4 regions of the Pseudomonas sp. MT92 genome follow, and region 4 is predicted to be linked to each of the others. Evidence: predicted binding sites of a transcription regulator. Region 4 holds the regulator's gene; each other region holds the start of a gene.

Region 1 (7,050 bases), on a different contig from region 4:
CTGGTTCAACAGCGCCTACCCGGATCGCGCGCGGCCTGCCTTTGCCGGGCTGAAAATCCTCACCCTCGATGAAATCATCGACATCGCCGAAGGCAATCCGCTGCACAAACCCGGCCTGTACATCGAAACCAAGGAGCCCAGGCAGTTTCCCGGCATCGAACGCGAGCTGAAGGAAAAACTCCAGGCCCGTGGCTGGCTGATCCCGCCGGGGTCGACACCGACAAAAAACGAAGTGGCCGTCGGCCAGGGCACTGGCAAGGTGATCCTGCAAACCTTCGAGAAGAACAGCCTCGAGTTGCTGCAAAAGGAAATGCCGCAGGTGCCGAAAATCCTTCTGCTGTGGCTCGGCGAAGGCAACATCGAGCCGGCCTCCAACGTGCCGTTTGCCGCATCCGGCGAGAAAGACAAAGCGGCTTACTACGCCCGACAGCAACCCAAGGACAAAGCCGAATTCCAGCGCTGGATCGACTACGCCAAGGCCCAGGGCGCGATCGGCACCGGCCCTTCTGCCGCACTGACCCAGGGTGGTGAACAGAGTTACGCAGATTTGGTGAAGCCCTGGATGAACCAATACACCCACGACCAAGGGCTATTGGTGCATGTCTACACCCTCGACGATGCGGTGGATTTCCAGAAAGTCATGGACGCCGGCGTCGACGGCATCTTCACCAACCGTGCGAGCGAGTTGCTCAAATTCTACAAGCGCCCGGCGGCGGCGAGTGTGGAACAGGTGTTGCGCAACAACGGTTTCTGAGCCGGGATCGACGCGTCCGCATCGCTGGCAAACCAGCGATGCTCGGGAATTAAGGCTGAATTAAGTTGCCACAATTAACCTGATCCCACTCAAACCGCTCACCCAAGGAAAGAAGCCCATGAAAACCCTGACCGCCCTGTTCACCGCCGCTGCCTTGACCCTGACCGCCGGTTTCGCGCAGGCCGATGTTCGAGTGGACGAGATCCCGCAACTGGTCAAGGACGGCAAGATCAAGCCGTTGGAAGAGCTGAACAAAATCGCTCTGGACCTGCACCCGGGTGCAACGATCACCAAAACCGAGCTGGATAACCATTTCAACGGTTTCGAGTATGAGATCGAACTGCGCGACAAGCAGAACGTCGAGTGGGATGTGGACATCGATGCCGCCACCGGCAAGGTCCTGAAGAACAAGCAAGACAAGTAACCGCGACACGCACAAAAGCCGCACGACCTGACCATCGTGCGGCTTTTGTGCGTTTTCAGTTCACGCCGATGTGCTGACCAGCGAACCGGATGTGCTGCCGCCCTCTTCCTGCAACGCTTGCAGCAGCGAGGCGGTGGCGGTTTGCAATGAGGCAGAGGTCGTCGCTATCTGCGCCTGAGCCGCCGCCACATCAGCCGCCTTGGCATCGGCGCTTTCCTGCCTGGCCTGGGCCGCTTGCAGTTGCTGCTGTTGTTCCTGCAATTGCTTTTGCAACTGGGCGATCTGCTTGCGCAGTGCTTTGACCGAGTCGGATTCTTCGCTGCTGCTGGAGCTGCTGCTACCCGATGCCGATGCACCGCCAGCGGAAGCCTTGGTGTCATTGCTTGAAGCCGATGTCGAGGTCGCTGCGGTGGTGGACGTGTCTTCAGTGCTCGTGGCGCTGGTCGAAGCGGTCGCCGTGCTCGGCAGTGGCTGGGCGATTGAAACGGAGGTGATGCTGACCATGGGCGTTATCCAAAGTAGTTCGAAGTCCCCTCCCTCATCGACACACCGAGCCAGCACTTGAGATCGACTGTGTAGCGATTCAGTAAGCAAACCGATACACAGCCGTTTTTCATTACGCGCTCAGACGCGCCGTCACCTCGTTCAACTCCCCCGACAACCCGTGCAGGTTGTTGCTCGCCGCTTCGGTGCGTTGCACGTTGTCCAGGTTGGCACTGGCGATGCTGGTGATCTCCGTCAGATTGCGCGAGATGTCTTCGGCGACGGACGTCTGCTCTTCGGCGGCGGTAGCGATCTGGCGGTTCATGTCGCGAATCGCTTCCACGGCCAGAGTGATGCGCTCGAGCATGGCACCGGCCTCGGTGACTTGCCGGACGCTTTCCTCACTGCGCGACTGACCGCTTTCAATCGCCTGGGCCGCATCCACCGCACCGCTCTGCACGGTGTGGATGATCTGGTTGATTTCGATGATCGACGCCGCCGTGCGCTGGGCCAGGCTGCGCACTTCATCAGCCACCACGGCAAAACCGCGCCCGGCCTCTCCAGCGCGAGCGGCTTCAATCGCGGCGTTAAGCGCCAGCAGGTTGGTCTGTTCGGCGATGCCGCGAATCACTTCCAGTACCTTGCCGATGCGCCCGCTGTCGGTTTCCAGCTGACGAATGACCGTGGCGGTGTTGTCGATTTCGCCGCGCATCCGGGTGATGGTGTCAATGGTGCCCTGCATGACTTTCTCGCCCTGCTGCGCGGAATGGTCCGCATCGTCGGCGGCGCGTGCGGCATCGGCGGCATGGCGGGCGACTTCCTGTGCGGTGGCGGACATTTCGTTCATCGCCGTGGCCACCTGATCGGTGCGATTGAACTGCTCATGGGTGCCGCCGGCCATCACTGTCGCGATCGAATTCAGCTCGCCGCTGGCGCTTTCCAGATCCGAGGCACTGCGTTGCAAGCGGCTGAAGGTTTCAGCGAGGAAGTCGCGCAAGGTATTGGCCGCCATCGCCAGTTTGCCCAGTTCATCCTGACGGCCGCTGGCCACGCGCTCAGCGAATTTGCCGTGGCTGAGTTGCGCCACGTATTCGATCAGTTGGCGAATCGGCTCGACCAGGTTGCGGTTGATCAGCCACAGGCTCAACAGACCGATCAGCGCCCCCGACACCAGCATCACGATGATCCCCAGCAACACCGTGCGACGGGCACTGGCGCTGAGCTGTTTCGATTGGTCCACCCCCTGCTGGCGCAACTCGCTGACCAAGGCGCTCATCTGATCGCTGGTCGCGCGGTCCACCCCCTTGACTGCAGTGTCACCGGCCGTGGGATCGGCACCCGCCGCAAGATAGGCATCGCGGCCCTTCTGATACGCGGCGCCCAGTTGGCGATGCTCGTCGCGCAGCCGTTCGATGCGCGATTTCAGTTGCGGCTCGATGCCCTGCTGCCCGGCCAGTTCGCCGAGGATGTCCTGCACATCGCGCTGACGCTCCTGGAACTGCTTCCAGTATTTGTCCAGGTCAGCCGGTTGTTTGCCGCGCAGCAGGACGTTTTTCCACTCCTGTACCTGCACCTTGAATTGCAGGTTGGCTTCATCGATCAGTTGCGACGTGTGCAACGGCCCCTCGATCAGGTTGGCGTAGCTCTGGACACCGCTGGACAAAAAGTGAAAGCAGGCCAGCGCGATCAGCAACATCGCAATCAGACTGCCGCTCAGCAGGGCGAGAATTTGCGCTCTCAGGGACTTTTGCAAAAACATCGGACGGTACTCATGACAGGTATGAAGCACGCCCGGTTCAGGCGTGAAAGGTCTCCGGACATCCTTGTCTGCGGCGTCGGCTTTTGGCCGAAGGCGCGCAACTTACCCCAAGCAAGATCGGCGTGCCAGAGCGGTTCTTTAGGGAAATCCGACCATCGGCCGAGCAATCGTTTGCGTTCACTTTGTCGTCACAAAAACGTCATCAATGCTTGCGATGATGCGGCTCAAGTGAACCTGTAAAACCCGCAGCAGGCGCCTCACCTTGCGAGCACTCATGAACCACAGCATCGATCAAAGCCATCGCGATCCGGACCTGTTCGGCTTGCTCTACGGCTTCAGTTTTCGTCCTGGCGAGCGCGGTCGCGAGATCGATTCGGCCAGGGCGCTGCAGTGCCTTCAGCAACCGGACGACAGCGGTGAATTCCTCTGGCTGCATTTGAATCTTGCCCATGCCGCGTGCGAGCGCTGGATGAAAAGTCATCTGGAATTGCCCGACGAGTTTTTCGAGGCCTTGCACGAAGGCTCGCGTTCGACGCGTATCGAGCATGTCGACTCGGCATTGCTGGCGGTGGTCAACGACGTGGTGTTCAACCTCAGCAGCATGGTCTCGTCGGATGTTTCGACGCTGTGGGTCTGCGTGCGCAGTCGACTGATCATCAGCGCACGCCTGCAACCGCTGCACTCGGTGGACAAGCTGCGCTCTTCGGTGAAGGCCGGCGAACGCTTTCGCTCGCCGCTGGAACTGCTGGTGCACCTGCTGCGCGATCAGGGTGAAGTGCTGACCCAGATCGTGCGCAAGACCAGCCAGAGTGTCGATCAGGTCGAAGACGAATTACTCTCCTCACGCCTGTCGACCAACCGCGCCGAGCTGGGCGCCAACCGTCGGGTGCTGGTGCGCTTGCAGCGGTTGCTGGCGCTGGAACCGGGGTCGTTGCTGCGCCTGCTCAATCGCCCGCCGACGTGGCTGCAAAAGGAAGACGTGAAGGAGCTGCGCAAATCCACCGAGGAGTTCGCGTTGATCATCAACGACCTCACGGCGCTGGGCGAACGGATCAAGCTGCTGCAGGAAGAGATCGCCGCCAACATCAACGAACAGACCAACCGCACGCTGTTCACCCTGACGGTGGTGACGGTGCTGGCACTGCCCATCAATATCATTGCCGGCTTCTTCGGCATGAACGTTGGCGGCATTCCGCTGGCCGGTGATCCGGAAGGGTTCTGGATCCTGGTGGCACTGGTCGCGACCTTCACAGTGATTGCCGGGCGCTGGGCGTTTCGCAAGCAGCGGGATTATTGACACGCCCTCATCACCGACACAGGTTTTTTGTACAGCCCTCAGGATTATCCGGGTTCCCGATAAACGGCCCACGAATCACCTAAACCCTGATCCAAAGCAGTCTCCCTGTAACAATTAGCAACGATTATCACTGATACACCTCCCTCCTCAGGAATGTCAGCGATGGCTACACCCACCTTCTCCGCCGCCCAGGCGCCCATCAGTAGCGCAAAACCGCAATTGGATAAAAAACCTGGACTGTTCACCATCGTGGTGTTTTTTGCCGTACTGGCCATCGGCTTGCTGTTCACCGCCTACAGCCTGATGCACGACATGCACGAACTCGGCACGGTGGTAACCACCTGGACGCCGTTTCTGCTGCTGGGCGTCGCGCTGTTGATCGCTCTGGGCTTTGAATTCGTCAACGGCTTCCACGACACCGCCAACGCGGTGGCCACCGTGATTTACACCAACTCATTGCCGCCGAACGTCGCGGTGGTCTGGTCCGGTTTCTTCAACTTCCTCGGTGTGTTGCTGTCCAGCGGCGCCGTGGCTTTCGGCATCATCGCCCTGCTGCCGGTCGAGCTGATTCTGCAGGTCGGGTCGTCCGCTGGCTTTGCGATGATCTTCGCCCTGCTGATCGCGGCGATCCTGTGGAACCTCGGCACCTGGTGGCTGGGCCTGCCGGCGTCTTCATCGCACACCCTGATCGGCTCGATCATCGGCGTTGGCGTGGCCAACGCACTGATGCATGGCCGTGATGGCACCAGCGGCGTGGACTGGGCACAAGCGACCAAGATCGGTTACGCACTGCTGCTGTCGCCGCTGGTCGGCTTCGGCTGCGCCGCATTGCTGCTGCTGGCCCTGCGCGCCTTTGTGAAAAACCGTGCGCTGTACAAAGAACCGAAAGGCGACACGCCGCCACCTTGGTGGATTCGCGGCCTGCTGATCGTGACCTGCACCGGCGTGTCCTTCGCCCACGGCTCCAACGACGGTCAGAAAGGCATGGGCCTGATCATGCTGATTCTGGTCGGCACCCTGCCAATGGCCTACGCCCTGAACCGCACCATGCCCGCCGACCAGGCCTTGCAATTTGCCGCGGTGGCCGAAGTCACCCAGCAAGCCCTGGTGAAAAGTGCCCCGCAACCCGCGCCGGCCGACCCGCGGGCGGTGCTGTCCGACTACGTGCGCAGCAAGGACGCCACACCCCAACTGGTGCCGGCGCTCGCCGCGCTGACCGGTAGCATTGGCGCCGAGGTCAAGGGGTATGGTTCGCTGTCGAAAGTCCCCGCCGAAGCCGTGGGCAACGTGCGCAACGACATGTACCTGACCAGCGAAACCATTCGCCTGATGGACAAGAACAAGCTCGGCAACTTCGACGCCGACACCAGCGGCAAGCTGCAACTGTTCAAGCAGCAGATCGATAACTCGACGCGCTTCATCCCGCTATGGGTGAAGATCGCGGTGGCCATCGCCCTTGGCCTGGGCACCATGGTCGGCTGGAAACGGATCGTGGTGACGGTTGGCGAGAAGATCGGCAAGACCCACCTGACCTACGCCCAGGGCGCCTCGGCGGAAACCGTGGCCATGCTGACCATCGGCGCCGCCGACATGTTCGGTTTGCCGGTGTCGACCACGCACGTGCTGTCTTCCGGTGTGGCCGGGACCATGGTCGCCAATGGTGGCGGCCTGCAGATTAGGACCATCCGCAATCTGCTGATGGCCTGGGTACTGACCTTGCCGGCGGCCATTGTGCTGTCGGGCAGCCTGTACTGGTTGTTCACCCAACTGTTCTGATTCGATCGCTGTTTCAACCGTCCCGGCCCGATCCTGAGCCGGGATTTTTTTTGTCCGACGGCACGGCATTTGCTCGCAGCCTCAGGAGCTTACGCTTTATTGACGCACCACACGTCCAGCAGCCCTTCAGTTTGTTAGCGTGAGGCCGACTCATAAAAGACTCGATGCATTCAGGAGTGAATTCGTGAATCTGTACATCAATCAGCTTCAACACAAAGCTGACTTCAAAGAAGCCATCTACGCCGGCGACATCTTCCTGAACACTCATCTGCGTGCCGCCAAGGATCTGTGCGCGTTCGCCCAGGAAAGCATCACCGCCGCCTTCGACGGCGAGACCCATCACCAGGCGCTGCACACGCTGATGCCGGTGGAAGAATTCGTGGTTCTGGTGACGCGCCTCAAGGGCCAGTTCACCAACAGCCAACGCGTCAAGGAACTGATTCTGGCGTTTATCGACGAGATCGGCGTCGACCCGCGCGAATACATTTTCGACGTGCCGCGCATTCGCGTGGTGCCCAACTATGACTACCTGCACGCCGGGGTCAGCTACGCCTACA
Region 2 (7,050 bases), on a different contig from region 4:
GGCCGGCGAAATACGCGCATTGCGCAGCGAGAGCAGCGTGATTGGCGAGGGCATGACCATTCTGACGGCGTGCAAAAAAGAACAGCCGGCGATGGAAGGCGCCGGCCACGGAGTCTTCACCGGTTTGCTGCTTCAGGCATTGCATGGCGGGGCCGCGAACATCCTCGGCAAAATCACCCCGGGCAGCCTTTATTCATTCGTAGACAACGCCCTCGACGCCTGGGAACAGCGGCCGGTGTTCAAGACCAATGTGTCGCAGTTCATTTCCCTGCGCGAGGTCTCGCCGCTGATCCCCAAGGAAATCCTGCGCAAGCTGCCCGAGTGGTTTGCCGAAGCGGAGTCGGTCTACCCCCTCGCCCCCAGCTTTGAGCCCACCGAACCTGAATTCAACCCGGAGCACGGCGAAGTCTTCGCCCAATTGCAAAAGTGCAACCGCCACAGCCTGGTCGAACCAGTGGATGCCGAACATATGTATTACGCGGCCATTCACTCCACCGGATGCCGCCTCACCGCCCTCGGCGCCTATTACCGCGAACTGGCCATCAAGGGACATTTCTGATGCCTGTGTTTATCAGCTACCGCCACATGGATCGCGCCTATGCGATGAACATCAACAGCCGCCTGATGCAGGCCAACATCAGAACTTATCTGGATGTGCTGGACCCAGAGTCCCAGACCACCGACGACATCACCGGCGTAATCACCCGCAATATCAGTGAGTGCACGCATTTGCTGGCGGTGGTATCGGAAAAGACGGCGTTGTCCTGGTGGGTGCCGTTCGAAATTGGCGAGGCGACCATTACCAACCGGCGCATCTGCTCGTTCAAGACCGGACCGACAGAATTGCCGCTGTACCTCGATAAATGGCCGAAACTGACGCGTGAAAAGGACATCGATTTTTTCATCGAGGCCTATCGCGATGAAGCGACACTCAAACGCTCGATGTCACTGGAATCGATCACCGGCCGCGAGTCCATGCGCAGCGTCAACAGAACGAACGCCGATCGGTTTCATACTGATCTCAAATCCAGAATCTCCCGCGGTTTCTGAAATCGCGCCCACAAAAAAGGCCGACTGCGATGTCGGCCTTTTTTGTGGGTCATTGCTTCGGCGCTGGGGCCGGTGCAGTGGCGGGGGCTGGTGCCGCACTCCCGGGTGCTGACGGTTTCGGCGCCGGATCTTCGAACAAATTCAGACGCTCGCGAAGCTCATGCGCCGGCAACGGTTCCTTGTCCGCCGGCAACGCATTTGGATCGACGGGTGCAGCCGGCGCTGCTCCGGGCGTCCCGTTTGCTTTCGTGGCATCAGGGGCAGGTTCGGCCCCTTGCGAGCCTTCGATGGCGCGTTGGGCTTTCTTGGTCAGCACGATGATGTCGATACGACGGTTGATCGGATTGAACGGATGTTCACGATCAAACAGCGCCGATGAGGCATACCCCACGACACGCGCCACCTGCTGATCCGGATAGCTTCCCGCGACCAGCGCACGGCGGGCGGCGTTGGCACGATTGGCCGAAAGTTCCCAGTTGCCGAAATCACCGGTGCCGGTGTACGGCTTGGCATCGGTATGGCCGCTGATGCTGATCTTGTTCGGCACCGCTTTGATGGTGTCGGCCATGGCCAGCAGGATGTCTTCGAAATACGGCTTCAAGCGGGCACTGCCGGAGTCGAACATCGGCCGGTTTTCGGCGTCCACGATCTGGATGCGCAAGCCGTCCGGAGTGATCTCGAACATGATCTGGTCTTTGAATTTCTGCAGTTGCGGATTCTCTTCGACCTTGTTCTGCAACTCTTGCAGCAACAGTTCGAGACGCTCCTTCTCGACCATCTCGGCCATGCCTTCGACCTGTTCGGCGTCGACGGTTACCTTGTCCGGTTGTGGCTGGGACTTCACCTCGGGATTGAGGGTGTTTTCCGGCGCCAGGGTCGGCGTGCCGCCCAGATCGATGATGTACGGCGTACCGCTTTCCGAGAAGCCGATCGGGTCCTTGAAGTAACCGGCGATGGCGATCTTCTGCTCCGGCGTCGCCGTGGACAACAGCCACAACACCAGGAAGAACGCCATCATCGCCGTGGCGAAGTCGGCGAAGGCGATTTTCCAGGCGCCCCCGTGATGCCCACCGGCATAGCGCTTGACGCGCTTGATGATTATCGGCTGATTGTTTTCCATGCTTAACGACCGCGAACCGCTTGTTCCAGCTCGGCGAAGCTAGGACGGTGCGCCGGGTACAGAACCTTGCGTCCGAACTCCACGGCCAGCGATGGCGGCATGCCGGAAGCCGAGGCGACCAGCGAGGCCTTGATGGCTTCGTAGACGTTCAGCTCTTCCTTGGCATCGTGGGCCAGGGAATGGGCCAACGGGCCGAAGAAGCCGTAGGCGGCGAGAATACCGAAGAACGTACCGACCAGTGCCGCACCCACGTGCAGGCCGATGGACTTCTGGTCACCTTCGCCCAGGGACGCCATGGTCACCACGATACCCAGTACCGCCGCGACGATACCGAAACCGGGCATGGCGTCGGCGATGCCGTTCACGGCGTGGGATGGATGCTCCAGGTCTTCCTTGAGGCTGAAGAGTTCCATGTCAAACAGCCCTTCAAGCTCATGAGGTGCCATGTTGCCGGAAGACATGATGCGCAGGTAATCGCAGATGAACGCCGTCATGCGCTCATCCTTCAGGACCGCCGGGTACTTGGCGAAGATCGGGCTCGCGGCGGCATCTTCGATGTCACCTTCGATCGCCATCATGCCTTCACGGCGGCTCTTGTTGAGGATTTCATAGATCAGGCCCAGGACTTCAAGGTAGAAGCCGTGGCTGAAACGCGAGCTGAACATGCTCAGGGACTTCTTGAGCACGTGCATCGTCATGTAGCCGGGGTTGGCCTGCAAGAATGCGCCGAGGGCCGCGCCGCCGATGATCATCACCTCGAAAGGCTGGATCAGGGCTGCAATTTTGCCGTGGGAGAGCACGTATCCGCCGAGCACGCTCGCGAATACGACGATGATGCCGATAATTTTAGCCATAGGTAGGAGAGCACTTACTGAGTCGGGTTCAAGGTCATATTCGGAAGTTAAAAAATCTCTTCTTCTACTTATCGGCAAAACTGCGCCAGACTATAGCCAGTTCAGGCGAAAAGCCAATTTGACCCACTCCGGGCACAGTTAACGCTGACGATGATCGCCTCCAACATGGTTAACGAAACGAACGTTCCAACGCCAAAACCGACCACACTCGAAGGCTGGGTCAAGCTTCTGGATGATGTGCGCCTGCCGGTTCCCAAGGCCATCCATGACCGTGTCTGGCTGGCCATTCGCGACCATCGCAGCTCGTTGCGCGACATCGCCGAATTGATGCAGGAAAGCCCGCCCCTGGCTTTGAGCGTGATTCGCGAAGCCAACCGGCATACCCATGGCAGCATGACCGAGCCGGCGGAAAACCTTGAGGTCGCCATCAATCGTCTTGGCCTCAAACGCACTGAAGAACTGCTCGACCGGATGCCCGTACTGCCGCAAACCGACATCCCCAAAGCCCTGCGTCAATTGCAGATGATCAGCCAGCATGCCACGCAACAGGCCAATGGTTTTTTTGCCAGTCGCCTGGCGCGCCTGTGGCAGGACATCTACTGGGGCAGCCTGTTGTTTCTGTCGCCGCTGTGGCCACTGGCCCTGACTCACCCGCAATTGCTGGAGGACTGGGAACTGCGGGTCATTCATAAAGGCGAGTCGGCGCGCAAGGTCGAAAAGCAATTGTTTGGCGTACGCCTGCTGGACATCGGCCAGGCCCTGGCGGACATCTGGCGCCTGCCGATCTGGGTGCAGCAGGGCTACCGTCTGCTGCTCACCGAGCAACGGGAACTGGTGAAGGTTCTGCGCATTGCCCGCGACAGCGAGCATCCATTGCGCCAGCAGAACCGCCTCGATGACGATCCGACCCTGCGCCGCTGGCTCAATCAACCGGCCAATACCGTGTTGCTGGCCAACGGTCTGGCATTGTCGGCGCACCAGGCCTGGGACAGTCCGCACAGCCAGCGGTGGCAGTATCTGACCAGCCTATACCTGCAAGTACCGATGGAAGACGTGCAACAGCAATTGCACCAACAGGCCGCCAACAGTGCGCGCCATCACGCCATGCCTGACCTTTGGCACCCCGCCGAAGCGTTGATCTGGCCGTGGGGCATGAATCGCATCCATGCCGCTTTGCTGCCGGCACCAGCGCCCACCGCCGAGGACCTGGCGAAATGGCGCAAGCAATGCGCCGAGCTGTTGGTCGAACCGAGTCACTTCACCAATGCCATGCACTTGACCATCGCTGCCCGGGACGCCCTCGTCGCCTGCGGCATGCGCCGCGTGATGATCCTGATGGCCGACCGCACCCACGCCAACCTGCGAGTGCACCAAACGGCGGGGCTGCCCAAAGAAGTGGCGGCGATGAACTTTGCGGTCAGCCAAAGCACCGTGCTGCAACGCTTGCTTTCGCAACAGGCCCAGGTACGGATTAACCCGACCAACAACGCACAATTTTCAGCCCTGCTGCCCAACGGCCTGCGCGCGCAGTTCAGCGGCGAACACCTGCTGCTGCGCTCGCTGGTCAACAATGGCCGGGTGATCATGATTGTCGTGGCGGATCAGGGCGGCGGGCCGTTTTCGGAAATCACCGTGCAAGCCTTCGGCAAAACGGCACAGTGCATCGAGAAAGCGCTGCAAAACTTTAGCCGCCGCGGCCAATAGCGCTGCGCTACAATCCTCCCTTTTGTGCTCTGGAGACCTCACATGTCTGACTTCTCTGGCTTGCCGCTGGTGATCGAACCGAGCGACTTGCTCCCTCGCCTCGATGCCCGTGATCTGATTCTGGTGGACCTGACCAGCAGCGCCCGCTACACCGAAGGGCATATTCCCGGTGCGCGGTTTGTCGATCCGAAACGCACACAGCTCGGTCAGGCGCCCGCCCCAGGCCTGATGCCGTCGCAAGCCGCACTCGAAGCATTGTTCGGTGAGCTGGGGCACAATCCCGATGCGGTCTACGTGGTTTATGACGACGAGGGCGGCGGTTGGGCCGGGCGGTTTATCTGGCTTCTGGACGTCATTGGTCACAGCAACTATCACTATGTCGACGGCGGCCTGACGGCCTGGCTGGCAGAAGGCTTGCCCATGTCGATCCAGGTCCCCGCTCCTGTGGGTGGCCCGGTTGCATTGACCCTGCACGACGAACCCACTGCGACCCGCGAATACCTGCAAAGCCGTCTCGGCGCCGCCGACCTGGCGATCTGGGACGCGCGCGGGCCGCTGGAGTACTCCGGTGAGAAAGTCCTGGCGGCCAAGGGCGGACACATTCCTGGCGCGGTCAATTTCGAATGGACCGTCGGCATGGACAAGGCCCGGAACCTGCGTATCCGCACCGACATGCCGCAGATCCTCGAACGACTCGGGATCAGCAAAGACAAAGAAGTGATTACCCACTGCCAGACCCACCACCGTTCTGGCTTCACCTATCTGGTGGCCAAGTCCCTCGGTTATCCGCGGGTCAAAGGCTACGCCGGCTCCTGGGGCGAATGGGGCAACCACCCCGATACCCCTGTAGAGATTTAAGGTTTTTAAGGACAGTTAATGAATAAGCGTCTGTTTATCCTCAGCCAGTACCTGCTGCCCCACCATTTGCTTTCGCGACTGGCCGGCTGCATCGCCGAATGCCGCGTGCGCTGGTTCAAGAATGCATTCACCGCGTGGTTCGCCAAACGTTATCAGGTGGACATGTCCCAGGCGCTGGTCGAAGACCTGACGGCCTACGAGCACTTCAACGCCTTCTTCACCCGCGCCCTGAAGGACGGCGCGCGTCCTCTGGACCAGACACCGGGCGCGATCCTCAGCCCGGCCGACGGCGCGGTCAGCCAACTCGGTCCGATCGAACACGGCCGCGTGTTCCAGGCCAAGGGCCACAGCTTCAGCGTGCTGGAATTGCTGGGCGGCGATGCGGCGAACGCCGCGCCGTTCATGGGTGGCGATTTCGCGACCATTTACCTGTCGCCGAAGGACTACCACCGTGTGCACATGCCGCTGGCCGGCACCCTGCGCGAAATGGTCTACATCCCGGGCCGGATTTTCTCGGTGAATCAGACCACCGCCGAAAACGTGCCGGAACTGTTCGCCCGCAACGAGCGTGTGGCGTGCATCTTTGACACCGAACGCGGGCCGATGGCCGTCGTGCTGGTGGGCGCGATGATCGTGGCATCGATCGAAACCGTGTGGGCCGGGCTGGTGGCGCCGCCGAAACGCGAGTTGAAAACCTTCCGTTACGACGAGGCCGCTCGTGCGCCGATCCATCTGGAAAAGGGTGCGGAACTGGGCCGCTTCAAACTGGGTTCGACCGCTATCGTGCTGTTCGGGCCGGATCAAGTGAAGTGGGCTGAAGAACTGGCGGCAGGTTCGCCGGTGCAGATGGGCCAGGGAATGGGCTTACCGAAAGCCTGATAGAGACACACATGTAGGAGCGAGCCTGCTCGCGAAAAACGTGACGGCGCCGCGGACATTCAGAATGCCCGCGTCATCGTTAACGTCCATCGCGAGCAGGCTCGCTCCTACAGGTGATTTGCGGCGTTACAGTTGTCCGTCGCGATCGCGAAAGCCCAGCAGATACAACACGCCATCGAGCCCCAGGGTGGAAATTGCCTGCTTCGCCGACTGTTTAACCAGCGGCTTGGCGCGAAACGCCACGCCCAACCCGGCAATTGCCAGCATCGGCAAGTCATTGGCGCCGTCGCCGACCGCAATGGTCTGCTCCAGACGCAAACCTTCCTTGTGCGCCAACTCTTTGAGCAGATCAGCCTTGCGCTGCGCATCGACAATCGGCTCGATCGCCACGCCTGTCACCTTGCCATCCACCACTTCCAGCTCGTTGGCGAACACGTAGTCAATACCCAGCTTGGCCTGCAATTGCTTGGCGAAGTAGGTGAACCCGCCCGACAGAATGGCGGTTTTGTAACCCAGTCGCTTGAGTTCGGCGAACAGGGTTTCAGCGCCTTCGGTCAGGCGCAGTGACGCACCGATGGAATCCAG
Region 3 (7,050 bases), on a different contig from region 4:
AGACGTAGCCCTTGGCATCAGCAGCCGGATGGTTCGGCTCGTAACGCGCCTCGAGGTTGCTCTGATCTTCGACCACGCCCATGACCTGCACGCCTTGACCCGCGGCGTCCTGGTTCTGGAAAAGCGAATCGCTGCCGCCGCTCTGGCCGCCCTGGAACATGGTGGCGAATACCGGATGACGCGCACGATAGGTCTGGTCGATGCTCGACGAGACGGTTTCGGCGTTGGCGATGTTCGAAGCAACGGTGTTCAAACGAGTGGTTTGCGCACTCATGCCGCTACCGGCAATGTTGAAAACACTGGACAGGGACATGACTTACTCTCCGCGCAAGGCTGACACCAGCCCTTTGAATTTGCTGTTGAGCAGCGTGAAGCTGGCCTGGAAGCCGACTGCGTTTTCCGCGTAGTTCGACTGTTCCAGTTGAGCGTCCACGGTGTTCTGGTCGATCGACGGTTGCATCGGCGTGCGATACATCAGCGACTCGTCACCATTACCCAGGCCTTCGGCTTCGATATGACGACTGTTGGTCATGTTCAAGGCGAACGTGCCGTTCTTGGCTTTATCGCTCTGCGCCTCGAGCACTTTCGAGAACTCCAGATCCCGAGCCTTGTAGTTCGGGGTGTCGGCGTTGGCAATGTTGTTGGCCAGAACTTCGGCGCGCTGAGCGCGAAAGCCCAGAGCCTTTTCGTGAATACCGAGCGCTTTATCGAAGCTGATGCTCATGTCGGGAAACCTTCGGGTGACCTGATTTTTCGTACGATGAACTTAGCAAGCGTCATGCCAACTCATGAAGCCCCGTAAACCGGGGCTTTGCGAGCAGTGGCAACGCGGCAATGCCAGAAAAGCGGCAACCGTTTTCCGCCGCCTGCCGCTTTTCTGCCGCTTGCCCATTAGCAAACACACGCGTTCTTGGGAGCGGGCTCGAGGTGTCGGCAGGAATACGCCGGGCATAAAAAAACGGGAGCCCTCTGAGGTCTCCCGTTTTCAGTCCAGCAACGAATCACTTCGCCTGGTAAATGATCCCCGGACTGCACTGGACCATCTGGTAATGATCCGGCAATCCATTGAGCGCTTCCGAAGCACCAAGGAACAGATAACCACCGGGCTTCAATGTACTGTGAATCCGCAACAGGATGTCCTTCTTCACTTCGGCAGAGAAGTAAATCAGGACGTTGCGACAGAACACGATGTCGAACTTGCCCAGGCTGGCATAACTGTCCAGCAGATTGAACGAGCGGAACTCCACCCGACTCTTGATCGGAGCCTTGATGACCCAGCGCCCCGGCCCTTTCGGGTCAAAATATCGCTGCAGTCGCTCAGGTGACAGGCCGCGACCAATGGCCAGGCTGTCGTACTCGCCGGTCTTGCAGTTGGTGAGCATGGTGCTGGAAAGATCGGTGGCAACGATCTGCACGCCCATCCTCAACTGGCCCATGTTGACCCGCTCGAACTCGTCAATGGACATCGACAGCGAATACGGTTCCTGACCCGACGAGCATGCCGCCGACCAGATGCGCAGACGCTGACCGGGACTGGCCTTGATCGCTTCGGGCAATACCTTATTCTTCAAGACTTCAAAGGGGTAAGTATCACGAAACCACAGGGTTTCGTTGGTGGTCATGGCATCCACCACCTGCTCGCGCAAACCGCTGCGCGGTTGGGTCTGCATGCGCTGGACAAGCTCACCCAACGACTTGATACCCTGCTGCTCCATCAGTTTGTTGAGACGGCTCGAGACCAGATACTGCTTGTTTTCACCGAGCAAAATGCCACAGGCTTTTTCCAGGAATACCCGGAACTGTTCGAAATCCAAATTACCCGTTGACAATGCTGCCGCCTCTTAAATCGTGTTGACTGCCGGGGGCCGAACGCCCCTAGCTAATGTCTGCTGCTTTGATCCGGTCGACTACCCGGGATGCCAGGTCATCAGGACGGAATTTGGCGAGGAAGTCATCGGCACCGACTTTCTTGACCATCGCCTGATTGAACACACCCGACAACGAAGTATGCAGGATGATATGAAGCTTTTGCATGCGAGGGTCGTTGCGGATCTCCGCCGTGAGGGTGTACCCGTCCATCTCCGGCATCTCGATGTCGGAGATCATCATCAGGAACTCTTCTTCCGGCTTCTTGCCCTCGTCGACCAGTTTGCGCAGGTAATCCAGCGCTTGCCGACCGTCGTTCAGCGCTACCACTTCGACACCCACCGTTTGCAGGCAACGCGTAACCTGCTTGCGCGCCACCGACGAGTCATCGACCGTGAGCACACGCAAAGAGAGCGCCTTGTGCTGGGTTTCGACGTCCACCACGCCTGCGGAGATCGCTTCCGGTGTCGGCGCCACTTCCGCCAGCACCTTTTCGACATCGATGATTTCGACGAGCTGATTGTCGACCCGAGTCACCGCCGTCAGGTAGTGATCGCGGCCAGTGCCCTTGGGTGGCGGATGAATCTCCTCCCAGTTCATGTTCACGATCCGCTCCACCGAGCGCACCAGGAACCCCTGGGTCTTGGTGTTGTACTCCGTGATGATCACGAAGGGATTGTTCTTGTCTTTCAAGCCACCCGAGCCGGTCGCCATCGCCAGATCAAGGATCGGAATGGTCGCCCCCCGAATATTCGCCACGCCGCACACGACAGGACTGGACTTGGGCATCAGCGTCAATTGGGGGCATTGCAGCACCTCCCGAACCTTGAATACGTTGATCCCATACAGCTGCTGGCCGTCAAGACGGAACAACAACAGCTCAAGGCGATTCTGCCCCACCAGTTGCGTGCGCTGGTTTACCGAATCCATTACACCAGCCATGCCCAGACTCCTACACCAACGCTAAGTGTTGTTGCGACGCACATTCATCTCTAAACGGCACGGCGCTTGCTTTTTATCTCTCTATGAACACAGAACCGACATTTTTTCGACGCCTGACCACACCCTACCGCAAATTGCTCGGCGTGTTGGCGGCCGTATGCCTGTTCAACGCTGGCAGCCCTGCCCTTGCTGACGCGGTTACCTTGCCTGACATGCTTATCGGCGTCACTCAGGGCTTTCTTGAGTTCACCGTAGAAGACTATCTGGCCACCAGTCAAACGGAAGGTCGCTACGAAATCCAGGTCAACCAGCTCGATCCCCGATTGCGCATGCCAATGTGCGACAAGGAATTGACAGCCTCGCTGGAGAGTCCGGCCAAGCCGCTGGGACGGGTAACGGTCAAGGTTCGCTGCGAAGGCGCTTCGCCCTGGACGGTGTTCGTACCCGCTCAAGTACGCCTGTTTCGCGACGTCGTGACCACCACTCGACCGCTGCGCCGTGCCGGCATTGTCGAGCCTGGCGACGTCACCTTGCGAGAGCGTGACATCAGCTTGATCAGCCAGGGCTATCTGACATCGGTGGATCAGGCGATCGGACAAAGACTGACCCGACCAACGGTCACTGACCAGGTCATTACCCTGGTGCACATCGAGCAGGCCGAAGTCATTCGCAAGGGCGATCAGGTGGTGATTACCGCGCGCAGCGGTACGCTCAGTGTGAGAATGCCTGGCGAGGCACTGGCCAGCGGAGGCCTGAACGAACAGATCCGGGTCAAGAACCTCAACTCCCAGCGAGTCATCAAGGCGCAGGTCACGGCGCCGGGTCAGGTGGAAGTGTCCATGTAGGGTTCTCTATTCCTGGCGCTCGCGGCTCAAGAGGATGGCGCTAACCAAGGCTGTTCCCTAAACTGTTCCCCATTCAGGGCGGGCACTGACGCGCGCAAGCTCATTGATAAACGGGCCTAAAGTTTTTCAGGGAATGGCCGAAACCATGGCAAGCGTCCAAATTCCCAGAGGTTTTTTATCATGGTCATCGATTTCAGCCGTTTGAACAGTTCCTCGTCACTTACGGGCAGTACACGTACCAGCGCAAGCAAGGCAGCGGCCGAGGCCGATAAATCCGCGTCGCTGAATACCCCGGCCGAACAGGCCAGTACCGTCAAAAGCGGGGAATCGGTACATCTCAGCAATGAGGCTCAACAGTTGCAAAAGGTCACTGATACGCTGCGCGATCAACCTGTCGTCGACAACGCCCGCGTGGCTGCGTTGAAAGCAGCGATTGCCGATGGCAGCTACAAAGTCGACAGCAACCGTATAGCCAGCAAACTGCTCAACTTCGAAGCCCAGCGCTAGGCCCAAGGCCTGCGCCAGGCTTTTGGACGCTTAAAACCCAAGGCCAGCCATGCAAGACACTAATTTACTGCAACTGATCATCGACGATTTTGCTCCAGCGCAACAATTGCTGGAGTTACTGCAGACCGAGTCCCTCGCCTTGCATGGTCGCGACATGCCTCTGCTCGAAAACGTTCTGGCGCAGAAACAGGCATTGATCATCTTGCTCGAACAGCATGGCCGCAAGCGCAGCGAGATCCTCGCCAGCCTCAACCTGCCTGCCAACCGCAGCGGCCTGGAACAATTGGCCAGCCAGTCAAGCGTTGGCGAAGCATTGCTGGCGCAAAGCGATGTGCTGACCAACCTCCTGGCCCAGTGCCACACGACCAATGCCAGCAACGGACAGTCGATCCTGATACAGCAAGCCGCTACGGCTACCCAGCTGAAAATTCTTACCGGCGGCGAACCTCCCGCGCTCTACGATGCCAGCGGATCATTCTCCAAGCTTGTGAAACCGCGCCCGCTCAGTCAGGCTTAAGCTTGTCGATGAGCACGCTCTATCAAGACGCGAAACATGCTGGCAAAATGCCCGTTAGCCGTAGTCAAAATTTGTCTGGAGATTGATTAACCGTGTCCAATGCCTTAAATGCGGATGATGCTCCGCAGCCACCCAAGGTGCTTAGCACGCCTCTGGAAATCTCCAGCAACCTGCGCCAGCTGCAAGAAAGTCATGACCCACTGATCATTACGTTCCACGAACGCAGCCAGCGTTTCCAGAGCTATCTGGTGGACATTGATCGTGAAACCAACATGATTGCCCTGGACGAAATGATTCCCCGCGACGGCGAGCGTTTCCTGTTGGCCGGCGAACCCTTCAAAGTCGAAGGCTTCCACGAAGGCGTGCGCATTGCCTGGGAAAGCAACGGTCCGCTGACTATCGACGAATCCGGCGATAGTCGTTGCTATCGCGGCACGCTGCCCGATGAAGTGGTCTACCACCAGCGCCGCAATGCGTTTCGCGCGGCGTTGAAGCTGGCACAACTGGTCGACGTCGACCTTGATGGCGAGAAAATCAAGGCACCGATCAGCGGCAAGCTGCTGGACATCTCGGCTACCGGTTGCAAGTTACGCTTTTCTGGCGACATCACTGACCGACTGCAATTGGGTCAAGTCTATGACCGCTTCGTGGCCGCCCTGCCCTTTGGCAAGATGACAGCCCCGGTCGAGTTGCGTTACCTGCACTTTGAAGAAAAGATCTCCACCACCTTCGCCGGTGTGCGCTTCCATAACATGAGCGGACTGGTGCAACGGCAGGTCGAGCGGTTCGTCTATCAGTTGCAACGCGAAGCGCGTCGCTTCGACAAAGACGACTTCTGAGACAGTCCTTCAATAAAAACGGGCAGCCCCTTGCGGTGACTGCCCGTTTTTTTTGCCTCAGTGTTATGGCCTGGCTTCGGTAAAACTTTTTTCACTCCCCGCGTCCGGCTGCTCACGAGGTGTATCGTCTTCGGGCTCCGATTCGGCCCCTGGTTCGGAAGGTATCGGGTTCTGCATCTGGTCCTGCACCACCTGCTCATTGACCCGCGGATCGAGTGCCGCCACCAGTGGCGAGCTCGACATACTATCCGGCATGGCGACGTGCTGCAGAGGCGCATCGTCCACCTGATGCAGGTTGGTTACCGCTTTCGGACGGATTCGCCACACCAGGATCAACGCGAAAAAACTGAAGAACGCATAAAGCATTTGGCTGCCGAACAACTTCATCAGCACCCCGGCCACCAGCGGTCCGATACTGGCGCCGACCCCGTAGGTCACCAACAACATGGCGGTCAGCGATACACGACGATCCCCCTCGATGTGATCGTTGGAAAATGCCACTGCCAGCGGATACAGACAGAACTGGACCAATGAGCAGAGAAAACCGGCGATGAACAATACCTCTAGCGGAACCCGCTCCATGATCGCCAACGGCAAAGCGGCCAGAGCCAGGCTGAAAGCAAAGCTGCGGATCAACAGCGCCCGGTCATAGCGATCGGACAACCACCCCAGAGGCCACTGCACCAGCAGCCCGGCAAAAATGCAGCTGCCCATGAACAAACCGACCTGCTCGGTGGACAACCCTTGCTGAGAGGCATACAGCGGTGCCAAGCCATAAAACGAACCGACGATCAGCCCAGCCCCCAACACCGTACTCAACGACTGCGGCACACGCTTGATAAAGAACCTCGGCTCCATCGGTGCCGGATGCAACGGCGCCGGGTGAATGCGTCGGGTCAGGGCCACCGGCACCAGGCACAAAGCAAAGCACAGGGCGACCAACATCAGTAACTCGAGCCCCAGCCCCGGGTGCATGACCAGAATCAACTGACCCAGCACCAGCCCCAGATACGACGCAATCATGTAGCCGCTAAACACCACCCCGCGTTGCTTGGTGTCAGCCTGTTCGTTGAGCCAACTCTCGATGACCATGTATTGACACATCATGCCGAGACCGACGATTACCCGCAGGAATAGCCAGGCAGGCAACCAGTTCACCAGACCATGGCCTAGCACCGCCGCGCCGACGATCCCGGCACAGGCCGAATAAGCTCGAATGTGGCCGACCCGGGCAATCAACCGGTGGCCGATCTTGCCACCCAGTACCAGGCCAAAATAGTTGGCAGCCATCAATGCACCGACCCACAGACTGTCGACATGGTCGGCAGCCAGACGCAATGCCAGGTAAGTACTCAAAAGGCCTGAGCCGATCAACATCATCAGCGAGGCGAAATAAAGCGCTCGAAAGGATTTCCAGATTTGGCGCATCGGCGTTCCGAGCGGCTCCTTGCAGTGAGAAACGGACTATCCAAACGATAGCCCGGTGTCGACATTTCGTCAGGCCTGGGCTGCTAGAACACGCCGCTCCCAGGGA
Region 4 (7,050 bases):
AAGAAGCTCTCTCAGGACCTCGGGTTCCTGATGCCCACCGTGCATATACGTGACAACCTCGACCTGGCACCCAGTGCCTATCGCTTGACCCTCATGGGGGTGATCCTGGCCGAGGCGGAGATTTACCCGGAGCGCGAGTTGGCGATTAACCCGGGGCAGGTCTACGGGACGCTCAATGGCATCACCGCCAAAGATCCGGCTTTTGGCCTGGAGGCGGTCTGGATCGAAATGAGCCAGCGTGCACAGGCGCAATCGCTCGGCTATACCGTGGTCGATGCCAGTACAGTAGTGGCAACCCACTTGAACCAGATTTTGTACAAGCATTCGAGCGAGCTGATCGGCCACGAAGAAGTGCAGCAACTCATGCAGTTGCTGGCCAAAAGCTCGCCAAAACTGGCAGAAGAGCTGGTGCCGGGCGTGGTTTCGCTGTCGCAGTTGCTCAAGGTGCTGCAGGCGCTGTTGGCCGAGCAGGTGCCGGTGCGGGACATCCGCAGCATCGCCGAAGCCATCGCGAACAATGCCGCCAAGAGTCAAGATACTGCCGCCTTGGTGGCCGCCGTGCGCGTCGGCGTATCCCGCGCCATCGTCCAAAGCATTGTAGGCACTGAGTCGGAGCTACCGGTTATCACTCTGGAGCCAAGGTTGGAACAAATATTGCTCAATAGTCTGCAGAAGGCAGGGCAAGGCTCGGAAGAGGGCGTTCTGCTGGAGCCAAGCATGGCTGAGAAGCTGCAGCGCTCGTTGATCGATGCGGCGCAGCGTCAAGAGATGCAAGGTCAACCGGTGATTCTGCTGGTCGCTGGTCCGGTTCGCGCGATGCTTTCGCGATTTGGCCGGCTGGCAGTCCCGGGTTTGCACGTGTTGGCTTACCAGGAAATCCCTGACAACAAGCAAGTGACCATCGTTGCGACAGTAGGGCCCAACGGCTGAGGTAGTGGTTTATGCAAGTTAAGCGTTTTTTCGCCGCCGATATGCGTCAGGCCATGAAGCTGGTTCGTGATGAGCTGGGCGCCGACGCCGCCATCATTGGCAACCGCCGTATCGCCGGTGGTGTCGAACTCACGGCTGCCCTGGATTACAAGCTGTCGGCGCTGGCCCCGCGTGTGCCGAACATGGAGCTTGAGGACGAGCTGCGCAAGACGCAATCGCGGATCGTCACCGCCCAGGCTGAATTGAGCCTGCGAGGCGATGGCGAGAGCGACATTGGCACCAATCGTCAATTGTTCGCCGGCTTGCCGTTGACCGCTGCCGAGCCGTTGATCGAACCGACGTATGCCGAACCCCGTCGTCCTGCACCCGCTGCAGCGCCAGCGTCGAGCGGTGTGGACCCGCGGGCATTGGACTCCATGCGTTTCGAACTCAACAGCTTGCGTGAGCTGATGGAAGTACAGCTCGGCTCCCTGGCCTGGAACCAGCTGCAAGGCAGTCGTCCGGATCAGGCGAACCTGTGGCGCCGTTTGCAGCGCATCGGCCTGTCCGGCCCGTTGTCACGGGATCTGCTGGCGCTGATCACCGATATCGACGAACCCCGTCAGGCCTGGCGCATGCTGCTGGCGCACCTGGCGCGGATGATCGCTACGCCGGAAATGGAGCCGCTGGAAGAGGGCGGCGTGATTGCCATGGTCGGCCCCGCCGGCATGGGCAAGACCACCACCCTGGCCAAGCTGGCCGCCCGTTACGTGCTCAAGTACGGCCCGCAGAACATCGCGCTGGTGAGCATGGACAGCTTCCGCATCGGTGCCCAGGAGCAGCTCAAGACCCTTGGTCGGATTCTCAATGTGTCGGTGACCCATGTCGATCCGGGGCAATCGCTGGTGCAGGCGCTGGATCCATTGCTGCGCAAGCGCGTGGTGCTGATCGATACCGCCGGCCTGCAGGCCAGTGATCCGGCCCTGCGCATGCAGCTCGAAAGCCTGGCCGGTCGGGGCATCAAATCGAAAAATTATCTGGTTCTGGCAACCACCAGCCAGAAACAGGTTCTAACCGCCGCTTATCACAGTTACAAGCGCTGCGGGCTCGCCGGCTGCATCCTGACTAAACTGGATGAAACGGCCAGTCTGGGCGAGGTGTTGAGCCTGGCCATCAGTCATGAACTGCCGGTGGCCTACCTGACCGATGGCCCGCGGATTCCGGATGATTTGCATCTGCCGCGTCGTCATCAGTTGGTCAGTCGCGCCGTTAGCGTGCAAATGCAGGAAGAACCCAGCGAAGAAGCCATGGCTGACATGTTCGCTGACATCTACCACAGTCCGACCAAGCAGGTTGGCTGAGGTAAAAATGAATAGTTTTTGTACCTACATCGATGGTCTGCCATGCATTGTTCCGGTTGAGAACGCGCAGCCAGTAATGTGGCCTCCGTCTATGCAAGACAAGGTAAAGAAATAACATGGGCAGCATGCATCCCGTACAGGTGATCGCGGTGACCGGCGGCAAAGGTGGCGTCGGGAAGACTAACGTGTCAGTGAACTTGTCCCTGGCTTTAGCTGAGCTTGGCCGTCGCGTCATGCTGCTGGACGCCGACCTGGGGCTGGCGAACGTCGACGTTCTCCTGGGCCTGACACCCAAACGTACCCTGGCCGACGTAATCGAAGGCCGCTGCGAGCTGCGTGACGTCCTGTTGCAGGGGCCGGGCGGCATCCGCATCGTGCCGGCCGCGTCCGGCACCCAGAGCATGGTTCATCTGAGTCCGGCGCAACACGCCGGCCTGATCCAGGCCTTCAGCGACATCGGCGACAACCTCGACGTACTGGTGATCGACACCGCTGCGGGCATTGGTGACTCGGTAGTCAGTTTTGTCCGCGCGGCGCAGGAAGTCTTGCTGGTGGTCTGCGATGAGCCGACTTCGATCACCGACGCCTACGCCTTGATCAAATTGCTCAACCGCGATTACGGCATGAACCGTTTCCGGGTCCTGGCCAACATGGCGCAGAGCCCGCAGGAAGGCCGCAATCTGTTCGCCAAACTGACCAAGGTCACGGATCGCTTTCTTGACGTCGCCCTGCAATATGTCGGTGCCGTGCCTTACGACGAAAGCGTACGCAAGGCGGTACAGAAGCAACGTGCCGTCTACGAAGCGTTCCCGCGCTCCAAGTGCTCGCTGGCGTTCAAGGCTATCGCCCAGAAAGTCGACACCTGGCCGCTGCCTGCCAACCCGCGTGGACACCTGGAGTTTTTCGTTGAGCGCCTTGTGCAACAAACGGCAGGACCCGTGCTATGACCGCCAGCGGTTACAACCTTTACAAGAAGTCGGCACGTGACGCGCAGTACGAGTTGATCGAGCGTTACGCGCCACTGGTTAAACGCATTGCCTACCATTTGCTGGCGCGTCTGCCGGCCAGTGTCCAGGTCGAAGACCTGATCCAGGCCGGGATGATCGGCCTGCTGGAAGTGTCGGCCAAATACGACGCCAGCAAAGGCGCGAGTTTCGAAACGTACGCGGGCATACGAATCCGCGGCGCCATGCTCGATGAAGTGCGCAAGGGGGACTGGGCGCCTCGTTCGGTTCACCGCAACACGCGCATGGTCAGCGACGCAATTCGCTCGATTGAAGCTAAAACCGGCCGTGACGCTAAAGATCACGAAGTTGCGGCCGAACTCCAATTGAGTCTCGATGATTATTACGGGATTTTGAACGACACCCTGGGCAGCCGGTTGTTCAGCTTCGACGATCTGTTGCAGGACGGCGAACACGAAGGGCTGCACGAGGATGGCGCGAGTGCTCATCTCGAGCCGTCACGCGATCTGGAAGATGAACGCTTCCAGGCGGCGCTGGCGGATGCGATTGCCAATTTGCCGGAGCGCGAGCGACTGGTGTTGGCGCTGTACTACGACGAAGAGTTGAATCTCAAGGAAATCGGTGAGGTCCTGGGGGTTAGCGAATCTCGGGTCAGCCAGTTACACAGCCAGTGCGCGGCCCGCTTGCGGGGGCGTTTGGGAGAGTGGCGAGCGCGCTGAAGGCAGTGTGGGGGCACTGCGACGTGACTGGTGGGGTATTAACCGCGCCGGTCTCGATCCGTTGTACTCCAGACTGTCATTGAGTGCTTTGCCAGATTGATTGAAATGGCGCGTCCAGGTGCTGGGCGCGTTTTAGTCTGCTTGGAGGTCGAATTGGACAAGAACATGAAAATCCTCATCGTTGATGACTTCTCAACGATGCGGCGGATCATAAAAAACCTGTTGCGTGACCTTGGGTTCACCAACACGGTCGAGGCCGACGATGGCACTACTGCCATTCCGGTTCTCAACAGCGGGAGCATCGACTTTCTGGTGACGGACTGGAACATGCCTGGCATGACCGGTATTGATCTGCTGCGCCACGTGCGTGCCGATGAAAAACTCAAGCATCTGCCCGTGTTGATGGTGACCGCTGAAGCCAAGCGCGAGCAGATCATCGAAGCGGCCCAGGCGGGCGTTAACGGCTATGTGGTCAAACCCTTCACGGCCCAGGCGTTGAAAGAAAAAATCGAGAAGATTTTCGAACGCATTGGTTGAACTGCGCCACGGGGGAGCTATGGGACATAACGAATCATCGCAGGGCGATTTCGAATCGACCCTGAAAAAACACGCCGTCGAACTGGTCGCGAGCCTTGAAAAAGGCAGGTTCGGCGATGCTGTGCAATTGATCCATGAGCTCAACCAGACCCGTGACCGCGGCCTGTACCAGGAAGTGGGCAAGCTCACCCGCGAGCTGCATAGTGCGATCGTCAATTTCCAGATTGACCCGCACATGCCGCAAGCCGAGGAGGTGTCACAGATCACCGACGCCACCGAGCGTCTGGGGTATGTGGTCAAGCTGACCGAGGCCGCAGCCAACCGCACCATGGACCTGGTGGAAAGCGCCACGCCGCTGGTCAACAGCCTGGCTGATGAAGCCCAGGCCTTGAGCACGGACTGGGGGCGGTTCATGCGTCGCGAAGTCGGGGCTGAAGAGTTCCGCGAGCTGGCCCGGCGGGTCGACGGGTTCCTGTCGCGCAGCAGCGCAGACAACCGCGCGGTGTCGAGCAACCTGAACGACATCCTGCTTGCCCAGGATTACCAGGACCTCACTGGTCAGGTGATCAAGCGTGTGACCCTTCTGGTCACCGAAGTCGAAAGCAACCTGCTCAAGCTCGTGCTCATGGCCAGTCAGGTGGACCGCTTCGCCGGCATCGAACATGACCGTGAAGCGATGCTTGCAGAAAAAGATCCACAAAAACATCTCTCTCAGGGTGAAGGTCCGCAGATTCATGCCGATAAAAGAGAAGACGTTGTGTCCGGTCAGGACGATGTGGACGATTTGTTATCCAGCCTGGGATTTTAGCGTTTTAGAATTTTAGGTTTTTTGGGTTTTTAGACCTGTAGGAGCACCCCCTTAATGAGCTTCGGCGCCGATGAAGAGATCCTTCAGGATTTCCTGGTTGAGGCCGGCGAGATTCTAGAGCAACTGTCCGAGCAACTGGTCGAGCTGGAAAGCCGGCCGGATGATGCGGACTTGCTCAATGCAATTTTTCGCGGTTTTCACACTGTAAAAGGGGGCGCCGGCTTCCTTCAGCTCAATGAGCTGGTGGAGTGCTGTCACATCGCCGAGAACGTGTTCGACATCCTGCGCAAGGGCGAGCGTCGCGTTGACTCGGAATTGATGGACGTGGTTCTCGAAGCACTGGACGCGGTGAACGGCATGTTCGGCGAAGTCCGCGAGCGCAGTCCGATCACGGCGGCCACACCCGAATTGCTGGCGGCGCTGGCCCGTCTGGCCGAGCCGCAATCGGCTGACGAGGCGGCTCCCGCGCCTGTCGCCGAAGTGATGGAAGAGCCCGTTGCCGAAAGCGACTCGGGCGACATCACCGACAACGAATTCGAACAACTGCTGGACTCGCTGAATGCCGTCAAGGCCCAGGCTGAAGCGCCAGCTGCTGCTCCAGTACCGGACGGCGCTGCCGCCGCCAGTGACGAAATCACCGATGCCGAGTTCGAGTCGTTGCTCGATCAACTGCACGGTAAAGGTCAGTTCGCCGTCGATGTGGTGGCGACGCCTGCTGCGTCCACGGAACCGCAAGCCCCGAAAGAGGCGGGCGACAGCTCCGATATCACCGACGACGAATTCGAAGCCTTGCTCGATCAGTTGCACGGCAAGGGCAACTTTGCTGTCGATGCGCTGGAGTCGGCCATCGCTTCGGTACCGACGCCAGCAGCGCCAAACGCCGCGGCGGCGGGCAGTGATCTGATCAGCGATCACGAGTTCGAATCGCTGCTCGACGAATTGCACGGCAAAGGCAAGTTCACTGAAGTCGGTACTGCTACCGGCGCCAGTGCTTCGGTGGCGACGCCCGTGGCCAAGGCCGCGGCCCCGAAACCGGTGGCGAAGGCTAGCGAGCCCAAAGCCGAAGCACCGGCGTCAGCCGCTGCACCCGCGCCAGCCGCTGCCCCGGCTCCGGCCCGTGCCCCGGCCTCGGCCCCGGCCCCGGCGCACGAAAAGCCGGCCAGTGAAGCAGAGACAACCGTGCGGGTTGACACCGCACGTCTCGACGAAATCATGAACATGGTCGGCGAATTGGTGTTGGTGCGTAACCGCCTGGTTCGCCTGGGTGCCAACAGCGCCGATGAGGCCATGTCCAAGGCTGTGTCGAACCTCGATGTGGTCACCGCCGATCTGCAGACCGCGGTCATGAAGACCCGGATGCAACCGATCAAGAAAGTCTTCGGGCGCTTCCCGCGTCTGGTTCGCGACCTGGCTCGCCAGCTCAAGAAAGAAATCAACCTGGAGCTGGTCGGCGAAGAAACCGACCTCGACAAGAACCTCGTCGAGGCCCTGGCCGACCCGTTGGTCCACTTGGTACGCAACGCAGTCGACCACGGTATCGAGTCGCCGGAAGAACGCGAAGCCTCGGGCAAGGCCCGCGGTGGCAAGGTGATCCTGGCCGCGGAACAGGAAGGCGACCACATCCTGCTGTCGATCTCCGATGACGGCAAGGGCATGGACCCGAACGTCCTGCGTTCCATCGCGGTAAAACGCGGTGTGATGGACAAGGACGCGGCCGATCGCCTGAGCGACACCGAGTGCTACAACCTGAT

The links. Region 4 encodes FliA, which starts transcription of late flagellar genes. Its sites were predicted from a motif close to CTAAAGTTTNNNNNNNNNNNGCCGNTAA; they were not measured.
Region 1: a site for FliA is predicted at 3,535-3,562, ahead of AC1Q6D_RS27380 (methyl-accepting chemotaxis protein). Genes of this name have one in related genera too.
Region 2: a site for FliA is predicted at 3,093-3,120, ahead of motA (flagellar motor stator protein MotA). Genes of this name have one in related genera too.
Region 3: a site for FliA is predicted at 3,770-3,797, ahead of flgM (flagellar biosynthesis anti-sigma factor FlgM). Genes of this name have one in related genera too.

The regions. Positions count from the first base shown of each region.
Region 1 covers NZ_JBXAFA010000017.1:80,693-87,742, forward strand. Annotated here, with positions in the region: gene AC1Q6D_RS27365 (glycerophosphodiester phosphodiesterase) at 1-754, shown strand, start outside; gene AC1Q6D_RS27370 (PepSY domain-containing protein) at 873-1,178, shown strand; gene AC1Q6D_RS27375 (hypothetical protein) at 1,239-1,682, opposite strand; gene AC1Q6D_RS27380 (methyl-accepting chemotaxis protein) at 1,795-3,420, opposite strand; gene AC1Q6D_RS27385 (transporter) at 3,695-4,717, shown strand; gene AC1Q6D_RS27390 (inorganic phosphate transporter) at 4,880-6,493, shown strand; gene AC1Q6D_RS27395 (2OG-Fe(II) oxygenase family protein) at 6,678-7,050, shown strand, end outside.
Region 2 covers NZ_JBXAFA010000012.1:195,346-202,395, forward strand. Annotated here, with positions in the region: gene AC1Q6D_RS22325 (caspase family protein) at 1-559, shown strand, start outside; gene AC1Q6D_RS22330 (toll/interleukin-1 receptor domain-containing protein) at 559-1,050, shown strand; gene motB (flagellar motor protein MotB) at 1,100-2,170, opposite strand; gene motA (flagellar motor stator protein MotA) at 2,173-3,024, opposite strand; gene AC1Q6D_RS22345 (HDOD domain-containing protein) at 3,190-4,728, shown strand; gene AC1Q6D_RS22350 (rhodanese-like domain-containing protein) at 4,771-5,586, shown strand; gene asd (archaetidylserine decarboxylase) at 5,605-6,465, shown strand; gene serB (phosphoserine phosphatase SerB) at 6,592-7,050, opposite strand, start outside.
Region 3 covers NZ_JBXAFA010000035.1:2,327-9,376, forward strand. Annotated here, with positions in the region: gene flgC (flagellar basal body rod protein FlgC) at 1-313, opposite strand, end outside; gene flgB (flagellar basal body rod protein FlgB) at 317-724, opposite strand; gene cheR (protein-glutamate O-methyltransferase CheR) at 1,002-1,829, opposite strand; gene AC1Q6D_RS32790 (chemotaxis protein CheV) at 1,876-2,808, opposite strand; gene flgA (flagellar basal body P-ring formation chaperone FlgA) at 2,892-3,653, shown strand; gene flgM (flagellar biosynthesis anti-sigma factor FlgM) at 3,834-4,160, shown strand; gene AC1Q6D_RS32805 (flagella synthesis protein FlgN) at 4,210-4,677, shown strand; gene AC1Q6D_RS32810 (flagellar brake protein) at 4,770-5,516, shown strand; gene AC1Q6D_RS32815 (MFS transporter) at 5,580-6,944, opposite strand; gene AC1Q6D_RS32820 (glutamine synthetase family protein) at 7,014-7,050, opposite strand, start outside.
Region 4 covers NZ_JBXAFA010000008.1:209,085-216,134, forward strand. Annotated here, with positions in the region: gene flhA (flagellar biosynthesis protein FlhA) at 1-930, shown strand, start outside; gene flhF (flagellar biosynthesis GTPase FlhF) at 942-2,270, shown strand; gene fleN (flagellar synthesis regulator FleN) at 2,387-3,217, shown strand; gene fliA (RNA polymerase sigma factor FliA) at 3,214-3,954, shown strand; gene AC1Q6D_RS17010 (chemotaxis response regulator CheY) at 4,120-4,491, shown strand; gene AC1Q6D_RS17015 (protein phosphatase CheZ) at 4,511-5,299, shown strand; gene AC1Q6D_RS17020 (chemotaxis protein CheA) at 5,354-7,050, shown strand, end outside.